Linked DNA regions of Cyanobium sp. PCC 7001. The protein of the gene in region 1 binds, or shares a complex with, the protein of each later gene. Links are inferred from orthologs where the notes say so. Each region holds a gene or a part of one and is shown on either strand. Other genes may lie near its edges. The genes, in order: rimM and rpsS.

What was found.
Region 2: the proteins of rimM (region 1) and rpsS are in contact, whole or in part, in a crystal structure (PDB 3A1P), measured with the Thermus thermophilus proteins. The link is inferred for Cyanobium sp. PCC 7001 from one-to-one orthologs. Residues at the interface, in WP_008632437.1 of Thermus thermophilus: Val4, Glu5, Ile6, Gly7, Arg8, Arg22, Gly23, Glu24, Val26, Leu84, Glu85, Glu86, Gly87, Arg88, Tyr89, Tyr90, Tyr91, Phe92, Leu94, Asp111, Ile112, Leu113, Asp114, Ala115, Gly116, Ala117, Gln118, Asp119, Val120, Ile122; in WP_011173711.1 of Thermus thermophilus: Lys28, Arg29, Leu30, Lys32, Thr48, Gln56, His57, Val58, Pro59, Val60, Tyr61, Thr63, Met66, Glu73, Phe74, Pro76, Thr77, Arg78, Arg81, His83, Gly84, Lys85, Glu86, Ala87, Lys88, Ala89, Thr90, Lys91, Lys92, Lys93.

The regions. Positions count from the first base shown.
Region 1 is NZ_DS990556.1:2,139,770-2,143,057, reverse strand. What follows is about bases 36-3,016. They hold rimM (ribosome maturation factor RimM), read left to right. Parts: upstream 36-1,257; coding sequence 1,258-1,776; downstream 1,777-3,016. Other genes in these bases: CPCC7001_RS10530 (mannose-1-phosphate guanylyltransferase/mannose-6-phosphate isomerase), read left to right, coding at 1,844-3,016; CPCC7001_RS10540 (NAD(P)H dehydrogenase subunit NdhS), read right to left, coding at 1,019-1,198; CPCC7001_RS10545 (ribonuclease III family protein), read left to right, coding at 304-1,041. Also shown: more of CPCC7001_RS10530, read left to right, coding at 3,017-3,288. UniProt on the Escherichia coli protein: One of at least 4 proteins (Era, RbfA, RimM and RsgA/YjeQ) that assist in the late assembly stage of the 30S ribosomal subunit.
Region 2 is NZ_DS990556.1:1,548,095-1,551,349, forward strand. Bases 292-3,239 are described here. They hold rpsS (30S ribosomal protein S19), read left to right. Parts: upstream 292-1,601; coding sequence 1,602-1,877; downstream 1,878-3,239. Other genes in these bases: rplD (50S ribosomal protein L4), read left to right, coding at 292-389; CPCC7001_RS07720 (50S ribosomal protein L23), read left to right, coding at 382-684; rplB (50S ribosomal protein L2), read left to right, coding at 703-1,566; rplV (50S ribosomal protein L22), read left to right, coding at 1,881-2,234; rpsC (30S ribosomal protein S3), read left to right, coding at 2,255-2,983. In the rest of the region: more of rplD, read left to right, coding at 1-291; more of rplP, read left to right, coding at 3,240-3,255. UniProt on the Escherichia coli protein: In the E.coli 70S ribosome in the initiation state it has been modeled to contact the 23S rRNA of the 50S subunit forming part of bridge B1a; this bridge is broken in the model with bound EF-G.

The DNA.
Region 1 (3,288 bases):
CCGATGGCTCCGCTTCCGCTGCGGTGGAGACGAGCACAGGCAAGGGTGCAAAGGTGCGGTAAGAGCGCACCAGCAGCATCGAGAGGTGCTGGCTCGGTAAACCCCGGCCGGGAGCAAGGCCCAGGGACCAACGGTTGGCCATGACACCGGTCCCGCCCCAAGTGCGCCGCTCGAGGCCGCCGGAGACGGCGGTCCCAGACAGATGATCACCCCGGGCAGGGTCCGCCCCACCCGGAACAGAACCCGGCTTACGTCCTGCTTTCCCCCCTTCGGTGCCGCCCCACCCCCGTTCCCGAGCGTCCCGTGAACCCCGATCGCCGTCGCCAACTGGTGGCCTTCCTGGCCAGCCTCGGCATCGATCCCCTCCACCCCGGGGGCCCGGGCGACGACCCGGCCCTGCTGGCCCCGATCGAGGAGGCCCTCACCCACACCTCGGCCCGCCAGCGCGGCAACCATGAGCGGCTGGAGTTCCTCGGCGATGCCGTGCTGCGGCTGGCCGCCTCGGAATACCTGCACCGCCATCACCCCCAGCTCGGCGTGGGCAGCCAGTCGGCCCTGCGCAGCCAGCTGGTGAGCGACCGCTGGCTGGCCGAGCTGGCGGACAGCTGCGGTCTGGAGACGGTGTGGCGCATCGGGCCGATGGCCCGCGGCGATCGGGCCGGCATCGCCACCGTGCGCGCTGAGCTGTGCGAGGCGCTGATCGGAGCGGTCTACCGCTGCTGGGGCGACTCCCTCGAGCCGGTGCTCACCTGGCTCACGCCCCACTGGCAGCAGGCCAGCCAGGAGCTGCTGGCCGATCCCGACCGCCACAACTGGAAATCGGCCCTGCAGGAATGGACCCAGGGCCAGGGGCTGGGGCTGCCCAGCTACAGCTGCGAGGAGCGCAGCACGCTGCACGCCGATCCCCGCCGCTTCTCCTGCAGGCTCACGCTGGGGGCAGGAAACGAGAGCTGGGATGGCTGGGGTCCGTCCCGGCGGGCGGCGGAGCAGGATGCCGCCCGTCAGGCCCTGGCCTGGATCAGATCTGCTGGAGGGTCGTGATCGGCATGGTCACGAGCTTGTCCCAGTTGCCGCCCTCGAACAGCACGGCGGCGCGGCTGCCGCTGATCCGCTGCACGAAACCCTTGTAGCCGTTGTAGATCGAGCGCACGTCACGCACCACCACGGTGGTGCCCGGCAGGATCGGCAGGTCGGCCATGGGGGGAAATCGGCGTGGCGCCATTATCGGCGGCAGCAGCCTGATCGGGCCTGATCGGAATGAACAACCTCCTGGTGGTGGGCAAGGTGGTGGCGGCCCAGGGTCTACGCGGTGAGGTGCGGGTGCTGCCGATGAGCGACTTTCCCGAGCGCTTCACCCGGCCCGGCCGCCGCTGGCTGCAGCGGCGCGGCGCCGAGCCCCGGGAGGTGGAGCTGCTGACCGGGCGCCAACTACCGGGCAAGGAGCTGTTCGTGCTGCGCCTGGCCGGGGTGGAGAGCCGGGATGCGGCCGAAGCGCTGGTGGGGGAGGAGCTGCTGGTGCGCTCCGACGACCGGCCCAGGCTGGCCAAGGGGGAGTTCCATCTGCTCGACCTGGTGGGGCTGGAGGTGCGGCTGCTGGCCAGCGGCGAGGTGGTGGGCACCGTGACCGACCTGATCCACGCCGGCAACGATCTGCTGGCGGTGGCCGCCGGCGATCGCCAGCTGCTGATTCCCTTCGTGGCGGCGATCGTGCCCGAGGTGAAGCTGGCCGAGGGGTGGATCGGCATCACGCCGCCGCCGGGGCTGCTGGAGCTCTGAGCCCCGGCACGGTGAGCAGCATCGCCCTGGCGGGCTGCCGTTGAATGGGGTCGAGGCTTCGGGTCCGATGAGCACCAGTCCCAGCAGCAGCAGCCCCAGCAGCAACACCACCTCCTTGGGCGGCACCGCCCTGGTTCCCGTGATTCTCTGCGGCGGCACGGGCACCCGCCTGTGGCCCCTGTCGCGGGCGAGCTATCCCAAGCAGTACTGGGCCCTGGGGGGCAGTGGCGACGAAACCCTGCTGCAGCAGACGGTGCAGCGCCTCAACGGGCTGGCCGGTCTGGCGCCGCCGCTGCTGATCTGCAACGAGGACCACCGCTTCATCGTGGCCGAGCAGATGCGGCAGATCGGCGTGGAGCCGGCCGGCATCCTGCTCGAACCGATCGGCCGCAACACCGCCCCGGCGGTGGCGGTGGCAGCGCTGCAGGCCACGGCCAAGGGCGACGATCCCCTGCTGCTGGTGCTGGCGGCCGACCATCTGGTGCGCGATCCGGCCCGCTTCCGCCAGACCGTGACGGCCGGGCTTGCCGCGGCGGAGGCCGGGCGGCTGGTGGCCTTCGGCATCGTGCCCACCGCCCCCGAGACCGGCTACGGCTACATCGAGGCGGCCGAACCCCTGGCGGCAGACGCCGACGCCCCTCCGCGGGCGGTGCCGATCGCCCGCTTCGTGGAGAAGCCCGACCGGGCCACGGCCGAGGGCTTCCTGGCCTCGGGCCGGTTCACCTGGAACAGCGGCATGTTCCTGTTCCGGGCCAGTGCGGTGCTGGCGGAACTGGAGCGGCTGGCGCCGGAGGTGGTGAGCGCCTGCCGCGCGGCGCTGGAGCACGATGCCGCCGATCTCGATTTCCTGCGGCTGGAGCGGGAGGCCTTCGCCGGCTGCCCGAGCGTGGCGATCGACGTGGCCGTGATGGAGAGGACGGAGCTGGGCAGCGTGCTGCCGCTGCAGGCGGGCTGGAGCGATGTGGGCAGCTGGAGCGCCCTGTGGGAAACGGCCGACCAGGACGCCGCCGGCAACGTGCTGCGGGGCCGGGTGATCAGCGAGGAGAGCCGCAACTGCTACCTGCGCAGCGAACACCGCCTGGTGGTGGGGCTGGGTGTGGAGGATCTGGTGGTGGTGGAAACCGACGACGTGGTGCTGGTGGCCCACCGCGACCGGGCCCAGGACGTCAAGACCGTGGTGGGCCTGCTGGAGCGGGTGGGAGCACCGGAGAGCCGTGCGCACCGGAAGATCTACCGGCCCTGGGGCTCCTACGACGGCGTGGTGGAGGGGGAGCGCTGGCAGGTGAAGAAGATCGTGGTGAATCCCGGCGCCAGCCTGTCGCTGCAGATGCACCACCACCGCGCCGAGCACTGGGTGGTGGTGAAGGGCACGGCGGTGGTGGAGAAGGACGGGGTCGAGGAGCTGGTGGGCGAGAACCAGAGCACCTACATCCCCCTGGGGGCCCGGCACCGGCTCAGCAATCCGGGCAAGATCCCTGTGGAGATGATCGAGGTGCAGAGCGGCTCGTACCT
Region 2 (3,255 bases), 590 kb from region 1 along the record:
GTCCGGGCGGTGGCGTGGTGTTCGGGCCCAAGCCCCGCAGCTACGCACTGGCGATGAACCGCAAGGAGCGTCGCCTGGCCCTCCGCACCGCGCTGATGAGCCGGGTGGAGGACATCACCGTGGTGAAGGGCTTCGGCGCCGGGCTCGACACTCCCAAAACCAAGGAGATCACCGCCGCCCTCACCCGCCTCGGCATCGAGGCCGGCGCCAAGGTGCTGGTGATCCTCGACAACGCCTCCGAGGCCGTGCGCAAGTCCGTGCGGAACCTCGAGAAGGTGAAGCTGATCGCCGCCGATCAGCTCAACGTGTTCGACCTGCTCCACGCCAACAAGCTGGTGGTGAGCGAGGAGGCACTCGCGAAGATTCAGGAGGTCTACGGCGATGGCTGAACGTTTTGCAGGCCGGCTCGCGGATGTGATCCGCAGGCCGCTGATCACCGAGAAGGCCACCCGTGCCCTCGAACTGAACCAGTACACCTTCGAGGTGGACCATCGGGCCGCCAAGCCCGACATCAAGGCCGCCGTCGAAACCCTCTTCGACGTGAAGGTGGTGGGCGTGAGCACCATGAACCCGCCGCGTCGCACCCGCCGCGTCGGCCGCTTCGCCGGCAAGCGCGCCCAGGTCAAGAAAGCGGTGGTGCGCCTGGCCGAGGGCAACGCCATCCAGCTGTTCCCTGAGTCCTGAGGAGGGGTCTGAAACCACATGGCAATCCGTAACTACCGCCCCACCACGCCCGGCACCCGCACCCGCGTCGCCAGTGACTTCACCGAAGTCACCGGCCGCGGTCGGGAGCGGGGCCTGGTGGTGGCCAAGCACCGCCGCAAGGGCCGCAACAACCGCGGCGTGATCACCTGCCGCCATCGCGGCGGCGGCCACAAGCGCCTCTATCGCCTCGTCGACTTCCGCCGGGACAAGCACGGCGTGGTGGCGAAGGTGGCGGCCATCCACTACGACCCCCACCGCAATGCCCGGCTGGCCCTGCTCTTCTACGCCGATGGCGAGAAGCGCTACATCCTGGCCCCCGCCGGGATCGAGATCGGCCAGCAGGTGGTGTCCGGCCCCGAGTCCCCGATCGAGACCGGCAATGCCCTGCCGCTCTCGGCCATCCCCCTGGGCTCCAGCGTTCACAACGTGGAGCTGTACGCCGGTCGCGGCGGCCAGATGGTGCGCACCGCCGGTGCCAGCGCCCAGGTGATGGCCAAGGAAGGTGACTATGTCGCTCTCAAGCTGCCCTCCACCGAGGTGCGCCTGGTGCGCCGCGAGTGCTACGCCACCCTCGGCGAAGTGGGCAACTCCGAGGTGCGCAACACCAGCCTGGGCAAGGCCGGTCGCAAGCGCTGGCTGGGCCGCCGCCCCGAGGTGCGCGGCTCGGTGATGAACCCCTGCGACCACCCCCACGGTGGTGGTGAGGGCCGTGCTCCGATCGGCCGCTCCGGCCCCGTCACCCCCTGGGGCAAGCCGGCCCTCGGCCTCAAGACCCGCAAGCGGAACAAGCCCAGCAACCGGTTTGTGCTCCGGAAACGTCGCCGCACCTCCAAGCGGAGCCGTGGCGGACGCGATTCCTGATGAACCACACCGCTTTGCCCGCTTCCTGAACCGCTATGGGACGTTCACTCAAAAAAGGCCCGTTTGTCGCCGACAGCCTGCTTCGCAAGGTTGAAAAGCAAAACGCCGCCAACGACAAGACCGTGATCAAGACCTGGTCACGCGCTTCCACCATCCTGCCGATGATGATCGGCCACACGATCGCCGTTCACAACGGCAAATCGCACGTGCCGGTCTATGTCACCGAGCAGATGGTGGGCCACAAGCTCGGGGAATTCGCCCCCACCCGCACCTTCCGGGGCCACATCAAGGACAAAAAGGGAGGCCGTTGATCCATGGCTAACACCGCTCCGAATCAGGCGCTCGCCCACGGCCGCTACATCCGCGGTTCCGTGAGCAAGGTGCGCCGGGTTCTCGACCAGATCCGCGGCCGCACCTACCGCGAGGCGCTGATCATGCTCGAGTTCATGCCCTACCGCTCCACCGGACCCATCACCAAGGTGCTGCGCAGCGCCGTGGCCAACGCCGAGCACAACCTCGGCATGGATCCGGCCAGCCTGGTGGTCACCACCGCCAGCGCTGACATGGGCCCCTCCATGAAGCGCTACCGGCCCCGAGCACAGGGTCGCGCCTACGCGATCAAGAAACAGACCTGCCACATCAGCATTGCTGTGGCTCCTTCCGCCTGACCCCCGAGGACACCGCACCGATGGGACACAAAATCCATCCAACCGGCCTGCGCCTGGGGATCACCCAGGACCACCGCTCCCGCTGGTACGCCCCGAGCAAGACCTATCCCACCCTCCTCCAGGAGGACGATCGGATCCGCAAGTTCATCCACAAGAAGTACGGCGCCGCCGGTATTTCCGATGTGCTGATCGCCCGCAAGGCGGACCAGCTCGAAGTGGAGCTCAAGACCGCCCGCCCCGGCGTGCTGGTGGGCCGCCAGGGCAGCGGCATCGAAGATCTCCGCAACGGCATCCAGAAGACCGTGGGTGATGCGAACCGTCAGGTGCGCATCAACGTGGTGGAAGTGGAGCGCGTCGACGCCGACGCCTTCCTGCTGGCCGAATACATCGCCCAGCAGCTGGAGAAGCGGGTGGCCTTCCGCCGGGTGATCCGCATGGCCGTGCAGCGGGCCCAGCGGGCCGGCGTGCTGGGCCTGAAGATCCAGGTGAGCGGCCGTCTCAACGGCGCCGAGATCGCCCGCACCGAGTGGACCCGGGAAGGCCGGGTGCCGCTGCACACCCTGCGCGCCGACATCGACTACGCCACCAAGCTGGCCAGCACCACCTACGGGGTGCTGGGCATCAAGGTGTGGGTGTTCAAGGGCGAGGTGTTGCCGGGCCAGAAGGAGCAACTGCCCGTGGGCGCCGCTCCCCGCCGCCGGACCAGCCGGCAGCCCCAACAGTTCGAAGACCGTTCGAACCAGGAGTGATCAGGAGGCCTGAACCATGCTGAGTCCAAGACGCGTCAAGTTCCGCAAGCAACAGCGAGGCCGCATGCGCGGCGTCGCCACGCGCGGCAACACCATCGCCTTCGGGGAGTTCGCCCTGCAGGCCCAGGAGTGCGGGTGGATCACCTCCCGCCAGATCGAAGCCAGTCGTCGCGCCATGACCCGCTACGTCAAGCGGGGCGGCAAGATCTGGATCCGGATCTTTCCCGACAAGCCGGTCACCATGCGCCCCGCCGAGACCCGCATGGGTTCCG